Regions from separate parts of the Arthrobacter sp. MDT2-3 genome, predicted to be linked through region 2. Evidence: predicted binding sites of a transcription regulator. Region 2 holds the regulator's gene; each other region holds the start of a gene.
What was found. Region 2 encodes LexA, which represses DNA repair genes until DNA is damaged. Its sites were predicted from a motif close to TCGAACANNTGTTCGA; they were not measured.
Positions count from the first base shown of each region.

Region 1 (5,353 bases), on a different contig from region 2:
CCGGCAAGGGTGCGGACTTCCGCCTGGCCGAGATGAACTACCGGGACTACCCCGGCATTTATCACATGATCGACATCCCGGAATCGGACTGGCACCTGCTGCCCGACGTTCCGCCGGGCGAGGACTCGGTAAACATCAGCCCCGAAGCCGAGCAGGCCCTGCAGAAGGCCGGATACATCATCGGCCGGCTGCAGCGGGTCATCTTCTATGAACCGGGCGTGAAGGAAACCAACTGGAGCGCCACCCGCACCATTGTGGACACCACCGGCCAGAAGCGCCGGTGGGTGTACCTGCATTACTTCAAGGCCGGGCAGCCGTCCATCAACTGGCTGGACCCAACCTTCTCCGGCATGCGCCTGGTGGTGGGCGACGCACTGCATTCGCTGCTGGACCTGGGCACCGGCGCGCTGCGGCTGGATGCCAACGGCTTCCTCGGCGTCGAAAAAAGCGCAGAGGAACAGCCCGGCTGGTCCGAAGGTCATCCGCTCTCCGAAGCAGCGAACCAGCTGATCGGCAGCATGGTACGCAAGGTGGGCGGCTTCTCGTTCCAGGAACTCAACCTCACCATTGATGACATCAAGGCGACCTCGGAAACCGGCCCGGACCTGTCCTACGACTTCATCACGCGGCCCGGCTACCACTATGCCCTGGTCACCCAGGACACGGAGTTCCTGCGGCTGACCCTGCGGCTGGCGATGGAGATCGGTGTGGACCAGGCGTCACTGGTGCACGCGCTGCAGAACCACGATGAGCTGACCTATGAGTTGGTGCACTTCGCCACCCGGCACAAGGACGACGTCTTCGAGTTGGCTGGTTCCGAATTGACTGGCGCCGAGCTGACCGAACATGTCCAGGACACGCTCCGGAACAAACTCACGGGCGAAAACGGGCCCTACAACGCGGTCTTCACCACCAACGGTATTGCCTGCACCACGGTCAGCGTTATCACCGCCGCCCTGGGCATCAAGGACATTTCCTCGCTGACTGCCGAGCAGGTTGAGACGGTGCGGGAAGCCCACCTGCTGCTGGCAATGTACAACGCGCTGCAGCCCGGAGTCTTCGCGCTTTCCGGCTGGGACATGGTGGGCATGACAACCCTGGACCGGGCGCAGGTCAGCGAGCTCACAGCCCAAGGCGATACCAGGTGGATTAACCGGGGCGCCCACGACCTGATGGGCACCAACGCCGAAGCCACCGTCTCAGCTTCGGGGATGCCACGGGCACGCAGCCTTTACGGTCCTCTGCCCGAGCAGCTCAAGGACGACCGGTCCTTTGCCCGAAGGCTCCAGAAAATCCTCAAGGTCCGTGAGGAGTGGGGGATTGCCACCAGCCTGCTCCTGGACGTCCCGGACGTTTCCCACCGGGGCCTGCTGGTGATGGTGCACCGCCTCGCATCAGGGCAGATCCAGGTGACGGTCCTGAACTTCTCCGGTGAAGGCATCACCGGAAGTGTCCAGTCCACCCATCTGGAAGCCGGCGCGCAGGTCCAGGACCTCTTCACCGAGGAGACCGTGGGCCAGGTGGACGACCTGCACAGTTTCTTCATCGAGCTCGGCCCATACCAGGGCACGGCGCTGCTGATCGAGGAACCGGTCAGCGTGGAGGACGAAGCATAGGGACAACTGTGGTGGGGACGCTTCCCCGGGCGGCGCTGCCTCGGTGCAGCTAGGCTGCCTTGACGAGCGGAAGCTCGTCCCAGTGGGTGGTGTACCTGGGGGAGCGCATGTCCCGTTTCATGGTCCAGTCCGGGCCGCCGCGGATCCCGGCGTGGCCCAGGCCGATGGAGCCGCGGCCGTAGCGGCGGGTGATGTCCTCCAGCAGCGGCCCGATGTGCCTTTCCTCGTGCGGGTTCTCAAAGGGCTCCAGCGGTTTCTGGTTGCCGCTGGGCCGCAGGTCCGTGACCATGATGCCGGCGCGGGCGTACTTGGCGCCGTCAATGATGGCGGGCAGCAGCGCGTGGGCGGCTTTGGTGAGGATGACAGGGTCCGCCGTCGGCATGGGAAGCGGGATGCACACGGAGGGAAAGGACGTTTCCTGCGCGTTGAAGTGGGACGTTCCGGCGAAGGCGGTGAGGAGTTTGGCCTGCAGGTTGTGCTTGGCCAGCCGGCCGCTGGCCATTTGGGCATAGACGCTGAGGACCTGCCGCACGTCGTGGGCCCTGGTGATGGGAGTGGAAAAAGAGCGGGAGAAGATCAGCTGGTCCCGGCCAATCCGGGCCTCCTCCATGGGGATACAGGGTGTCCCCTGCAGTTCCAGGACGGTCCGCATCATCACCACCGAGAAGCGCTCGCGGATCCGGACAGGGTCTGCGCGTTTGAGGTCCAGAATGGAGTGGATGCCCATGGCGTTGAGGCGTTTGGTGATTCTGGTTGCCACGCCCCAGACCTCAATCACCGAGAGCCTGGCCATCAGTGCCTCCTGCTGCTCCGGCGGTACCGAATCCCAGCGGCAGACGCCGTTGAACGCCGCATTGTGCTTGGCCCACTGGTTGGCCAGCTTGGCCAGGGTTTTGGTGCGGGCGATGCCCACGCAGACGGGGACGCCGACGTTCCGGGCTGCCGCGGCCTTGATGGTCCGCCCGAGTTCCAGCAGGTGGTCCGGGGTGCCCTTAACGCCGAGGAATGCTTCGTCGATGCTGTAGACCTCCAGCCAGGCGGAGTAGCGGCCCAGCAGTTCCATCACGCGGGCGCTGATGTCTCCATAGAGTTCGTAATTGCTGGACTTCGCGATCAGGCCCCATTCCTTGGCCCGCGGTGCGAGCTTGAACCAGGGCTCGCCCACTCCGATGCCCAGGGCCTTCGCTTCGGGTGAGCGCGTGACGGCGCAGCCATCGTTGTTGGAGAGCACGATCAGGGGCTTTCCCTCAAGGGAGGGGTCAAAGGCGCGTTCGGCGCTGGCATAGAAGCAGTTGACGTCCACGTGGGCGATCTCGGGCATCTGCCGCATGATGGCTGGCCGGGTCACGCGTGTCCCTTAGACATGGTGCAGGCACCGGGTGGCCACGCCCCAGATGGTCAGCTCACTGAGGGCCGACACCTTGATATCGGGGTACTTCGGGTTTTCCGCCTGCAACACCACGCCCGTGGCGGTGATGCGAAGCCGCTTGACCGTCAGCTCACCGTCCAGGACGGCGATAACCACGCAGCCGTCCTTTGGTTCGAGGGCCCTGTTGACGATGAGTTCATCGCCGTCGCTGATGCCCGCGCGCTCCATCGAGTCGCCGGTAACCCGGACCACAAACGTGCTGGTGATGTCCTTGATCAGGTGCTCGTTCAGGTCTATCCGGCCGTCGAAGTAGTCCTGCGCAGGCGAGGGATAACCGGCAGCAACGGGCACCGGAGACACCCAAGCCAGCTGCAAAGAGAGTCCCGCATCTATCACACGGGGACCGACAACAACGCCCACAACACACCCTTATTCGAATATATGTTCGATACTCTGAGTGTACTCCCCGGTCCGGACATTCACAGCCAGCGGCCTTCCTTTCTGGCGGGTGAAGTAGAGCGCACGAAGCGACACATTGACGACGACGGCCTACGGCGTGCGCTCCACCGCCGCCTGGATGGCGCGGGCGAGTTCCGCGGGCTTGGTGAACTGGGGCCAGTGCCCCGTGGGGAGGTCGACGTACTCGACGTCGCGCATCCGGGCCAATTCGGCAACGAAGGGGTGGCCGCCGTTGATCCATTCCTTCAGCATGGAGGACGGAAATTCGCAGGCGATGATGGTGGCCGGAACGTCGTAGCGGCGCTCATCACTCAGGTGCTGCTGGTCGTAGGCGACGCCTTTCGGCTGCGGGATCGCCCGCGCACGGAAGGCCTGGCGAAGCCCCTCGTCCAGATCCACCAGGTCGGCGTCTTCAAAGCCCTCCCACGGCGGAAGTGGCACGTCGTCGCCCTCGGCGGGCAGTTCGTCGTTGATGACGCCTCCTTCGCCGAGGGGCCCACTGTCCACGTAGATGGCCCGCTCCACCCGGTTCGGCCGGGCATCCAGGGCCGCGTGGATGATGGCACCTCCGCCGGAATGTCCTACGAGCACAACCTTGCCTTCGAGGGAATCGAGGAGGGCCACCACCGCATCGACATGGTCGCGGAGGCCGATTCCGGCACGGCTCGCGTCCACCGATTCGAGCCCGGGAAGCGTGAGCGGATGGGTCCGATGACCGGCGACCTCCAGGGCCGGCGTCACCTCCTCCCAGGATGAGGCGTCCAACCAGAATCCGGGTACGAGGATGATGTCCATGACGGAACCCTACTACCGGGGAGGCACCGACAGGAGCTGGACGGACAGGAGATCCCCTGTCCGCATGCCGGGCAGCGCCGTGACGGTGAAGGCGAGTCCGCCGCCAGGGAATGCAGCCCGATGGGTATCCCCGATGCGAAAGTCGCTCAGCACCTCCCCGCCCTCTTGCTCCTGGCGGACAAGTTCGCCCAGAGGCAATCCGTTCAGACTCAGCTGATGGCTGCGGTTTTCGTCCGGGCGGAAGCGGACCCGCAGCAGGCTGGCGCGGGCATCACGATCATTAAGGACGTAGGAGAACCACCCGGTTGCGCTGCGCCAGTGGATGCCCTCGCCGCCCCCGGCACGGGTGCCTTCACCACGGAAGCCATGGTCCGCCTCCGGCTGTTGCTCCCCGGCGGTTACGCCATCCACCACTTCCCCCTGTACGACGGCGGCCCGGTCCAGTTCCAGCAGTTCCTCCCGCCGCTCGCTGGGCTCACCGGAGGGCCAGTACACGGTGTACCGCTCGTCGTGGATGGCGTGGAACGGTTCCAGGACAACGGTGCCGGGTTGCCCGCCGGCGTCGATTATTGACAGCTCCGCCGTTACTGTGGCTCTGTCGCGAAGCCGGATGGATGCGGCGTTGGGGACCACGGAGGCTTCGGCAAGCGGCAGCAAGGGCCCCGAGGCCACGTGCCCCATCCGTTCGTCCGCTGCCTCGAACCCGGGTACGCCTTCCGTTCCCGCCCGCGATGCCAGCACCACGGGGCCGTAAAGGAATGAGACCCAGGGCGAACCGTCCGGCAGACCTTCTGATCGGAAGCCGGGGGTCAGCCGGATCCGGACGTCGGAATCGCCCTGCCAGGTGCGGCTGATGCTGACGTGGCCGGCGCCGGCCGGCGCGGCCCCGCCGTCGACCTCAAATGCCGCGGCCCATCCCGGACGCCTCAGGGTGATGGTGGCCTCAACGGAGGTGTGTGCCGTGACGTGCAGCGTTGCCTCGTCGGAGTTCGGGAAGTCCGTGTCGAGCCTGACCTGCAGGCCCTTATCCGTCCAGTCGAGGGTCGAGGGGATGTAGAGGTTGACGAGCAGTTCGTTCCCGCTGTGGCTGTAGATCAGTTCACCGTAGCGGGCA
Region 1 is NZ_JBNHFS010000001.1:286,285-291,637, forward strand. Features, by position in the region: gene treS (maltose alpha-D-glucosyltransferase) at 1-1,616, shown strand, start outside; gene AC5RUQ_RS01355 (Y-family DNA polymerase) at 1,666-2,946, opposite strand; gene AC5RUQ_RS01360 (LexA family protein) at 2,974-3,405, opposite strand; gene AC5RUQ_RS01365 (alpha/beta fold hydrolase) at 3,535-4,239, opposite strand; gene AC5RUQ_RS01370 (beta-L-arabinofuranosidase domain-containing protein) at 4,252-5,353, opposite strand, start outside.
Region 1: the regulator LexA is predicted to act here: its motif matches at 3,419-3,434, upstream of AC5RUQ_RS01360 (LexA family protein).

Region 2 (5,353 bases):
GGCTTGAGGCCCATCCGGATCAGTTCAGCCACGATCCGGTCGCGCTGCTTCTTGATGTCTTCAACATCGGCCAGCAGCGCCTCACGGTGCTGGAGTGCTGCGAGGGCAGTCGCCTGGGTTACGGCGGAGAGGTGGTACGGCAGGCGCACCAGACGCAGTGCATCCGTGACCTCCGGAGCGGCCGCCATGTAACCCAACCGAGCTCCGGCCAGCGCAAAGGCCTTGCTCATGGTCCGTGAGACGATCAGCCGCTCCCTTCCCGGCAGGAGGGTCAGGGCGCTGGGCGTACCGTCGTGTGCGAACTCGTGGTAGGCCTCATCAACAATGACGATGGTCTGGCTTGCTTCGCCGGCCTCATACACTGCCTCCACCACGTCGAGCCCCAGGCCGGTTCCGGTGGGGTTGTTCGGCGAGCAGAGAAACACAATGTTGGGTTGCAGCTCCTTCACTTGGAGCGCCGCGGACTCTGCGCTGAGGCCGTAGCCGTCAGCCCGTTCGCCCACGATGTATTCGGTGTCCGTGCCGCTGGCCAGCAGGGGGTACATGGAGTACGTGGGCGGGAAGCCCAGCGCCGTGCGGCCGGGGCCGCCGAATGCCTGGAGAATCTGCTGGAGGACTTCGTTGGAGCCGTTGGCCGCCCAAACATTCGACTCATCCAGCCCGTGGCCCAGATATTCCGCCAGGGCCTTCCGCAACTCACTGAACTCCCTGTCCGGGTAGCGGTTGAGTCCGGCGGCAGCCTCTGTTACTGCTGCGCTGATGGCCGCACGAACGTCCTGCGGCACACCGTGGGTGTTCTCGTTGACGTTGAGGAGGATGGGGACATCCAGCTGGGGCGCGCCGTAGGGAGTAAGCCCACGGAGGTTGCTGCGGAGGGGTAGCCGGTTGAGGCGCTCTAGCTGGTCATTCACCTGAACAGTTTAGTGCCAGCGCCGGGCCCCGGAAAATGTGACGGGCTCCTGTTCGCGCTCAGCGTGCCGCTGCCGCGAAGCCTTTGCAGGGGCTTTCCCGCTGCTACTCCTGCCCGCTTTCCGGGCGACGCTTCCAGTCCCAGGGCGGCGTCTCCAGGCTTCGTGCGGCTACCGGGTGGGGACGAACAGCTGCTGCCCCGGGAGGACCGCGCCGGCAGTCAGATTGTTGAGCTGCACAATGTCTGCCACAACGTCCCGCGCGTCCCGCTCCGGTGCAACGCTTCCTGCAATGGCCCACAGGGACTCACCCGGCTGCACGGTGACGGTGACGGTTGGTGTCACAGCCAGGTCCGCCGGCGAGTCCGAGGCCTTGGCGGGCGAGTTGAAGAAGCCCGCCAGGGAGAGCAGCAAGGCGGCAAGCAGCACCAGGGGGATGCCGATCAGGACGATCTTTCCGCGCCGCGTCAGACGCAGGGGCGGAAGCGGTGCAGGAGGACGAGCAGCCTGCGGCTTGTCCCGCCCGGACATGAGGTGATGCACCGAAATTGAATCCTGCGAAGCAGATGTAGCTGACATGAATAGCCCTCCTGGACCTTTACTGTGCTGCCCGACGTTCCGCTCCGGACCCGCGCTACCCGAGACCCGCTGGTCTGGGTCTTCGAATGGCTACGCTCCGAATAGAACACATATTCGAACTTTGCTTCTCCTGTTTTAGCACCTATCAACGAATAATGTCGAGACTCGCTAGAACAAATGTTTGAAAAAGCAATGTGGCTGGCCTAGCTTTGAAGACAGGAACTACCACCTCGACAGTTGATCAGCAGGGTCTGACAATGACGGCGTGAACTTCAGGTCCGGGCCAAGAAGAGCCCGGGGCAACCGAAAGGCATTGGCGAATATGGCAGCAGCAGCCGCCGGGGGCAGGGCAACCTCCCAACCGAAGAAGACCGCCAAAGGCCTGACGCCGCGGCAGAAGAAAATCCTCGAGACCATCCAGCGCTCAGTGAATGACAACGGTTATCCGCCGTCAATGCGCGAAATCGGGGACACGGTAGGCCTCGCGAGCCTCTCCAGTGTCACGCACCAGCTTTCGCAGCTGGAGAAGCTGGGCTACCTCCGGCGTGACCCGAAGCGGCCGCGCGCCATGGAGGTGCTGATGCCACTCACCTTGGACGGGGGTTCGCCCAAGCAGACAGCCGAGCCGGCTGCGCTCCTGCCTGCCGGCACCGGCAGCGTCACCGCGCTTCCCACCGCCATGGACACTGCCATGGTTCCCCTCGTAGGCCGGATCGCTGCCGGTGGTCCAATCCTGGCGGACCAGGTGGTGGAGGACGTCCTGGCGCTCCCCCGCCAGCTGGTGGGCCAGGGGGAACTCTTTATGCTCAAGGTTGCCGGCGATTCCATGGTGGACGCCGCCATCTGCGACGGTGACTGGGTGGTGGTCCGCCGCCAGGCGGACGCAGCCAACGGAGACATCGTCGCAGCACTGCTGGACGACGAGGCCACGGTGAAAACCTTCCGCCAGCGCGACGGCCACACCTGGCTGCTGCCGCAGAACACGCAGTACGAACCCATCCTGGGCGACCATGCCACCATCATGGGCAAGGTTGTTTCGGTGCTGCGCTCCCTCTAGCCTTTCAGGCGTTCTCCCCCGCCAGCCGTTCCAGCGCCGCAATGGCTGTCTTCCTGTCCGTTGTGGACCAGAACGGCGGCAGGGCACCCCGGAGGAAGCCTGCGTACCGTTCGGTGGCCAGCCTGGAGTCCAGCACCGCCACCACACCCTTGTCCCCCGTTGACCGGATGAGCCGTCCCGCTCCCTGAGCGAGCCGGATAGCGGCGTGGGTGGCAGAAACGGACATAAAGCCGTTGCCTCCGGCCTGCGCCACCGCCCGGGACCGCGCCGTCATCAGCGGATCGTCGGGCCGGGGAAAGGGAATCCGGTCGATGACCACGAGGCGGCATGACCCGCCCGGAACGTCAACGCCCTGCCAAAGGGACATGGTGCCGAACAGGCAGGTATCGGGTTCGTCGGCAAACTGTTTCACCAGTGCCGTCATGGTGGAGTCACCTTGGCACAGGATGGTCATGTCCAGCTTTGGCCGGAGCGCGTCGGCCGCTTCTTCTGCCGCCCGCCGGGACGAAAACAGGCAGAGCGCACCACCATTGGAAGCCCGGATCAGGGCCTCCAGTTCTTCCAGTGCTTCAGGGGACGCCCCCCGGCCAGGCTTGGGCAGGTGCCCGGCCACGTACAGGATTCCCTGCTTCGGGTAGTCAAAGGGCGAGCCAACGTCAACGCCGGTCCAGCTCGGCGCACCCTCGCCCACCAGCCCCAGGCCACCAGCTGCGGGCTCAAACGCGGATCCGATGGCCAGGGTTGCGGAGGTGAGGACAACTGTGTGCCCCGCGAACAACCCCTCCCGCAGTCGTCCGGCGACGGATAGCGGGGCAATATTGATCAGCGCGGGTGCAGTCTCGTCCGGTTGGGAATATCCCTGCTGGGGGTCGAAGGAGCTGGCGCGGGAAAACCACACCACTTCCCGGTTCTCCCGCGCGGCAAGGAGCCGTTCGCAGAGTTCCAGGATGAGCATCAGCCGGGAGCGCGCGAGCTGCCGCCCGCCGTCGGCCGTTGTACTGCTGTCCCCCTTGGAGTCGGACAAGGCAGCACGGCAGGCCTCGCGCAGCTGGTCCACGCAGTCCAGCTGCTCATCGTTCAGTCCGTTGGGGAGCAACCCGTTGGGAACTCCCGCCAGGGCAACTTCAAGGTTCGCGGCAGCGGCGTTGAGCGCATCGACCGTGATGGCAGTGTGCTTTCGGGCGCCGGCGGCAGCTGCGTGGACCATGGCCACCGACAGCTGCCCCGAGACGGCGCCCGTGACCCTGTCCTGGAGTTCGTGGGCCTCATCAACCACAACGACGTCGTATTCGGGAAGCACCGCCAGCCCTTCAAAAGCGCTGACGGCGAGCATGGCATGGTTGGTGACCACAACGTCGGCGTCGGCGGCGTCCTGCCGTGCGAGCTCACTGAAGCACTCCGCGGCCATGGGGCACTTCTGCGCACCCAGGCATTCCATCGACGTGACGGAGACCTGCCGCCATGCACGGTCGGTGACGCCGGGCAGGAGCTCATCGCGGTCACCGGTGGTGGTTTTCTCCGCCCACTCCCGCAGGCGCACCACTTCCTTGCCCAGCTGTGAAGCAGGACCGCCCACCGCCGCAGCAAAGTGCGGGACGCTGGTGTCCTCCCCCAGGGAAAACAACTGGCCCTCCGCCGGCTCCTCGGAGGGAAACCCGCCTTCGAGCTTGTGCAGGCAGACGTAATTGGACCGGCCTTTGACCAAGGCCACTTTTACCGGGCGCTCCAGGGCCGGGGTGATGGTTTTCAGGAGCCGCGGAATGTCCCTGCCCACAATCTGTGTCTGCAGGGCAAGCGTTGCGGTGGACACCAGGGCAGGCTTGTCGCTCTCCAGGGCGTGGGCAATCAGCGGTATCAGGTACGCCAGCGACTTGCCCGTACCCGTTCCGGCCTGAACGAGCAGGTGGTCGCCGGTTTCAATCGCCCGGGCCACCTGCCGGGCCATCTCGTGCTGTCCACTGCGGCTTTGCCCGCCCATGCCGGCAACGGCGCGGTCGAGCAGCTCGATCACGAACTGCTCGCCGGCCTTGCCTGTGGCTTCGTCAGCCACCAGGTCAGTCATTGCTGACGAATGATTCCAGTTCAGCCGCGAGGCCTTCCCGGACTTTAACAACTGCCCGGGTACCGGCTTCATCGTGGTCGACGCTGATGATCTCGGCGTCGGACTCATGCAGCTTGCTGACCAGGTCCCCACGGTCGTACGGAATGAGCAGCTCAAGCTTGACCGACGGCCGCGGAATGGCCTCGCTGATCGCCTTCAGCAGCTCGGGGATGCCCTCCCCCGTGCGGGCCGACACCACAACGTGGCGCGGTTCGCGCTGCTTCAGCCGTTCAACCACAAAGGGATCGGCGGCGTCGGCCTTGTTGAGGACGATGATCTCCGGAACCTTGCGGGCGTCCACTTCGCTGAAGACCTTTCGGACTGCAGCAATCTGGCCCTCCGGGTCCGGGTGCGAGACATCCACGACGTGAAGGATCAGGTCCGAGTCCGCAACCTCCTCGAGGGTAGAGCGGAAGGCCTCCACCAGCTGGGTGGGCAGCGAACGGACAAAACCGACAGTATCGGCCAGCGTGTAACCGAGGCCGTCAGCGGTTTCCGCCTTGCGTACCGTGGGATCAAGGGTGGCGAACAGGGCGTTCTCCACGAGCACTCCGGCGTCGGTCAAGCGGTTCAACAGCGAGGACTTCCCGGCGTTGGTGTACCCGGCGATTGCCACGGAGGGCACCTCATTACGACGGCGGTTGGCGCGTTTCGTCTCCCGGGCAGGCTTCATCGCGGCGATCTCGCGCCGCAGCTTGGCCATGCGGG
Region 2 is NZ_JBNHFS010000003.1:35,576-40,928, forward strand. Features, by position in the region: gene AC5RUQ_RS10230 (histidinol-phosphate transaminase) at 1-911, opposite strand, end outside; gene AC5RUQ_RS10235 (LysM peptidoglycan-binding domain-containing protein) at 1,080-1,439, opposite strand; gene lexA (transcriptional repressor LexA) at 1,810-2,544, shown strand; gene AC5RUQ_RS10245 (ATP-dependent DNA helicase) at 2,549-4,606, opposite strand; gene hflX (GTPase HflX) at 4,599-5,353, opposite strand, start outside.

Region 3 (5,353 bases), on a different contig from region 2:
GTGGCGCCGTGGTCGTCCCGAATGCAGATGCAGCGGTAGCCGTCCCACTTGGGTTCGTAGGAGAGGTTGCCGGGCAATGCGTCACCGCGTGGCATTTCTGGGATGGCTCGCGCCAAGGCGACTTTCACCGGCGGGGCGAGTCCGGCCGGTAGCCCGGCTACGTGGTCCATGGCCCTACGCTACGCATGGCCGGGCTTAGTTGTCAGTGATGGCTTCCAGCAGCCACTGCTCCGAGAGGGGATTGCGGCGCAGTTCAAAGGTCCGCAGCGGTGAGTCGGACCCTTGGCGGACCTGAACGCGCCAGTGTTCGATGTCTACGACGTTCCCGACGCCTACCGGGACGCTTCGGCGGGTCTCCCACCATGAGTCCCTGGCGAACCAGTGGACAGGTTCTTCGGTCACAGCCCAGATGCGTCCGTCGTAGCGGACGGCCAGGGGAGTGCCGGCAGTGGTGAACCGGACGTCCACCGAGGTATTGAGGGTAGGGGCTTCGTGGGTGATGGTCATGTGCTTGTTGTCTTTCTGGGTGGTGCAGAGAGCAGCCGTTAGGCGGCTTTGACGAGGGGGAGTTCGTCCCAGTGGGTGGTGTATCTGGGGGAGAGCATGTCGCGTTTCATGGTCCAGTCCGGCCCGCCCCGGATCCCGCCGTGACCCAGGCCGATGGACCCTCGGCCGTACCTACGGGTGACGTCTTCGAGCAGGGTTCCGATGTGGCGTTCCTCGTGTGGGTTCTCGAAGAGGGACAGCGGAGCTTGGTTGCCGGTGGGGCGCAGGTCGGTGACCATGATCCCTGCCCGTGCGTACCGGATGCCTTCGACGATCCGGGGCAGGAGGGCGTGGCCGGCTTTGGTCAGGATCACCGGGTCGGCGGTGGGCATCGGCAACGGCACGCACACGGAGGGGTAGGAGGTTTCGTTGGGGTTGAAGTGCGAGGTTCCGGCGAAAGCGGTGAGGACCTTGGCCTGCAGCCCGTGTTTGGCCAGCCTGGCTGAGGCCTGCTGCCCGTACACGCTCATGACCTGCCGGATCCCCGTGGCCGTGGTGATGGGTTTGGCGAAGGAGCGGGAGAAGATCAGCTGGTCCCGACCGATCCGTTCCTCCTCCATCGGGATGCAGGGGGTTCCCTGCAGTTCCAGGACGGTACGCATCATGACCACGTTGAACTTGTCCCGGATAGCGACCGGGTCGGCCCGGACCAGGTCGGCGATGGTGAAGATGCCCATCACGTTCAGCCGCCTGGTCAGCCGCCCGGCGATGCCCCACACTTCCTCCACGGACAGCCGCCCCAGCAAGGCCTCCCGCTCCGCGGCGGGGACGGAGTCCCAGTGGCACACCCCGGCGAAGGCCTTGTTGTTCTTCGCCCACTTGTTGGACAGCTTCGCCAGCGTCTTCGTCGGTGCGATCCCGACACAGACCGGCACTCCAACATTCCGCCGGACCGCTGCTTTCATGGACCGGCCCATCGCGGCCAGCTCGGCGGGGGTGCCTTTGACGCCGAGGAAGGCCTCGTCGATGCTGTAGACCTCCAGCCAGGCCGAGTACCGGCCCAGCAGCTCCATCACGCGGGCGCTGATGTCCCCGTACAGCTCGTAGTTGCTGGACAGTGCGACCAGGCCCCATTCCTTCGCCCGCGGGGCGAGCTTGAACCAGGGATCGCCCATGCCGATGCCGAGGGCTTTGGCCTCGGGGGAGCGGGTGACAGCGCAGCCGTCATTGTTTGACAGCACGATCACGGGCCTGCCCTCCAGGGAAGGGTCGAACGCCCGCTCCGCGGAGGCGTAGAAGCAGTTCACGTCCACGTGCGCGATCTGCGGCATGTGCCGCATTAGCGCCGGCTTAGACATGATGCAAACACCGGATAGCGGTGCCCCAAATGGTCAGGTCCGACAGTGCCGGGACCTGGATGTCAGGGTAGGCCGGGTTTTCCGCCTGCAGCACCACCCCTGTCGGGGTGATCCGCAGCCGCTTGATCGTCAGCTCCCCGTCCAGGACCGCGACGACCACTGCCCCGTCGCGCGGCTCCAGCGCTCGGTTCACGATTAGCTCATCGCCGTCACTGATCCCGGCACCTTCCATGGATTCCCCGGACACCCGCACCACATAGGTGCTTGTGATGTCCTTGATCAGGTGCGCGTTCAGATCGATCCGGCCATCGAAGTAGTCCTGGGCCGGCGACGGGAACCCCGCCGCGACCGGCACCGGGGACACCAGCACCGACAACAAGGAAACACCCGCGTCTATCACACGGGGACCGACAATAACGCGCACAACACACCTTTATTCGAATATATGTTCGAGTTAATCAGTGTACGCGCCAGGGCTGACAACGGGTGTTCTCCATCATGTTGCACTGGCCGCAGGATGCGCACGCGCGATGCCGCGGGCGGGCCGCTGCCCACAACCGGGGACAATTCTTTTCCGGGTTATCCACCGCTACGGCGGCCGAAGGGGAGCTGCCCCACTGGCTCCCCAGAATGCTGAACCGTGGATAACCCGAATTGCCCCCGATCATGGACAGCGGCCAGGGCAACTCGTGTGCGGGGCAGCGGGGGAGCCGACAGCTTAGGAACGGGCGGTGCAAACAACCGCAGAAGCGGGTGGACCAGCCACGCGCAGGGGATTCTGGACCTGCCTGGGGCAGGAGTGTGTGACAGGCACCATCACGGTGCTTCCCTTGTCTGTCGGCGGGCGCCGGTAGCGTGAATCTTCCCCGACCCACGCCTAGGGACCATGAAGATCACCCGCACTGCCGCCAAGACGCTGACTGCCCTGACCGCCCTGCTGCTGGCAGGATCCCTGGTTGGCTGCGACCCTGCAGCCCGTGCGCTTGAGGCCCTCGATTCCGCGCCCGGCACTGCGGCCGGGTCTCCGGCCCCGGGTGCTGCCGGTGACGTCGAAAACGCCATCGCTGTGCTGGGCAGTATCCCGGTCAAGGGTAGGGCGGCGAAGACCGGCTACAGTCGTGACGAGTTCGGGCCGGCCTGGTCCGACACGGACCACAACGGCTGTGACACCCGCAATGACATCCTCGCCCGGGATCTCACCAACGAGACCTTCAAGCCCGGCACCAACAACTGCGTCGTCGCCACCGGCACGCTGGCCGACAAGTACACCGGCACGACAATCGACTTCGTTCGCGGACAGGACACCAGCTCAGCGGTGCAAATTGACCACGTCGTTCCTCTGAGCGACGCCTGGCAAAAGGGCGCCCAGCAAATCAGCGACGATCAGCGCAAAGAACTCGCCAACGACCCCCTGAACCTGATGGCAGCTGACGGTGCGACGAACAGCGCCAAGGGGGATAAGGGTGCCGCCACATGGCTGCCCCCGAATAAGACGTTCCGCTGCGAATACGTCTCAAAACAAGTGGCCGTCAAGGCCAAGTACAGCCTCTGGTCACTCAAGCCGAGCACAATGCGATCGCGGGCATCCTGGCCACGTGCACGTGAGCACGCCCCGGTACTGAATGAAGCCGCCCCCGGGCAGCCCTGGTCTGGCGGCAGAATCAGGACACGCGCCGGAAGTGGCCCGGCTTCACCTGCACCAGGATCGGCAGTGCCAGCTGGACCGGGACGACGCCGACGGGCTCCTCGAGCAGCTCATTGATCGACGTCTGCCCTTTCAGCTCCCCTGATCCGTCCCTGTCCATGCCTCGACCCTAGACATCCGCGGGGACAGACGTTTCCTAGACACGCTGGGGGAGCAGCGGAGTGTCCGCGTTCAAAACGCGGACCCTCCCGGTGTAAACATCTGCTGCTTACGCCTTCGAGCATGTAACAGGCTGGACTGGCGTGGAAGTTTCAGGCCCTACCGCCACCGGCCGACTGGGGGGAGAGGCCGGTGACGGAGGACGCTCTCAGTTTACGCTCCCAACGACTGGTTTCCGCTGCGCTGCAACCAGTTGATGGGCGTCCGCTTCGCGGCCGGCTGTTGGGTCCAGGGGGTGCCGTCGCAGAGCTCCGGACCCCCTGAACCTGGTCTTGTCTACGACGTTTTTTGGCTGCTGTCCTTCGGATCGTACGTGCCCGCTCCACCCCCTCTAGCCCCTGTCGTCCCTCCCGGGGCCTGCGGCCCGGAAATTCTTCTTCGGCGCTCCTGCGTCGCTTATTTCCTTCGAAGATTTTCCGTGCCTTGCCCTGCCGGGTAGACGGGCCTCCGTCGGGCACAGCTCCGCAAGCTCCGCCAGCAGCCAAAAAACAACGGGGGAGGAGGGGAGCTGGCCGGTCAGCACGAGCCGCCCCACCCACCCCAACTTCTCGGCAAGAAGGAGCAACACCATGAACGCAGTAACCACCAAGAGCGTGACCCTCGCTGACAGTGGGGAAACCATTGACGGCGTGACCGTGCTGGGCGATTACCACATGAACGGCGGCTACGACTGGATGGAACTGATCGAACAGCACGGCTGGGCCGTGCTCTCCAGCTGGGGCTGTGATGGCTGGGACCTGGGCCAGTGGCCCTACGTCATGGTCGCCGTTACCCGCACCGCTGACAGCATCGGCAACCTGTTCGGCATCGCCACCTACTGCGAGGGTGACGTGACATGCACCTACTACCGGACGAAAGCCCGCCTGTGGGACGCCATCACGGAACAAGCGTTCTTCCACTGGAAGAACGGGCAGGCCCAAGGCCCGGCAGACCTGCCGGAGGCCGCCGCCGAACTTCCCAGCCGGTACCGGATGCCCTACGCCGTGCGGGATGCCGCCTAACCAGCACTACCAGCCGCTGTACTGCCCGGCGACGGGCCGGGCAGTACAGCACCCAAATGACTTCAAAGGAGACAATGCATGAGCAACGACACCACCGCCCCCAAGGGCATCACCGCCCTGATCTACCGCGACGCCCTGGGCACAGACTTCTCCAACCGGGGCATCTCCGCCCGCGTCATGGAAGTCACAGTTATCGGCGAAGGCATCGACCCGGTTTTCGAGGCCACCGAGGAACGGCCCGCCGTCCGCCTCGTCAAAAACGAGCACTTCCACCGTGAGTCCGTGGTCCACGCCGAGCCGCTCGCCCCGGCCGGTGCACCCGCCCCCTGGTACATGTTCGGCGGAACGTTCATCTTCAGCAGTGACGCCCGGTTCCGGCGTGCAGCCGGACATTACGGAGCCGTCCCGCTCCACGACCGCCACGAATAGGGGCGGAGGGTGGCCGGTCTTTCGGGGCCGGTCACCGCGGGCGGTCCGCCGCAGGTGGCCGGCTTGGGCTGGTGGTTACCGGCGGCGGACCGCCAAGTCCGCAGTAGCCAGGTGCGCGGCGGCGGCCGCCGGCGGCAGGCCTCGGGCTGTCCGCGTCGTCGGTTGTCCGTGGCCCGGGGGAAAGGGGGGTTCGCCAGGGCTCACACCCCATAAGG
Region 3 is NZ_JBNHFS010000006.1:18,773-24,125, forward strand. Features, by position in the region: gene AC5RUQ_RS16830 (ATP-dependent DNA ligase) at 1-170, opposite strand, end outside; gene AC5RUQ_RS16835 (hypothetical protein) at 196-507, opposite strand; gene AC5RUQ_RS16840 (Y-family DNA polymerase) at 546-1,826, opposite strand; gene AC5RUQ_RS16845 (LexA family protein) at 1,837-2,268, opposite strand; gene AC5RUQ_RS16850 (HNH endonuclease family protein) at 2,731-3,606, shown strand; gene AC5RUQ_RS16855 (hypothetical protein) at 4,278-4,709, shown strand; gene AC5RUQ_RS16860 (hypothetical protein) at 4,788-5,138, shown strand.
Region 3: the regulator LexA is predicted to act here: its motif matches at 2,282-2,297, upstream of AC5RUQ_RS16845 (LexA family protein).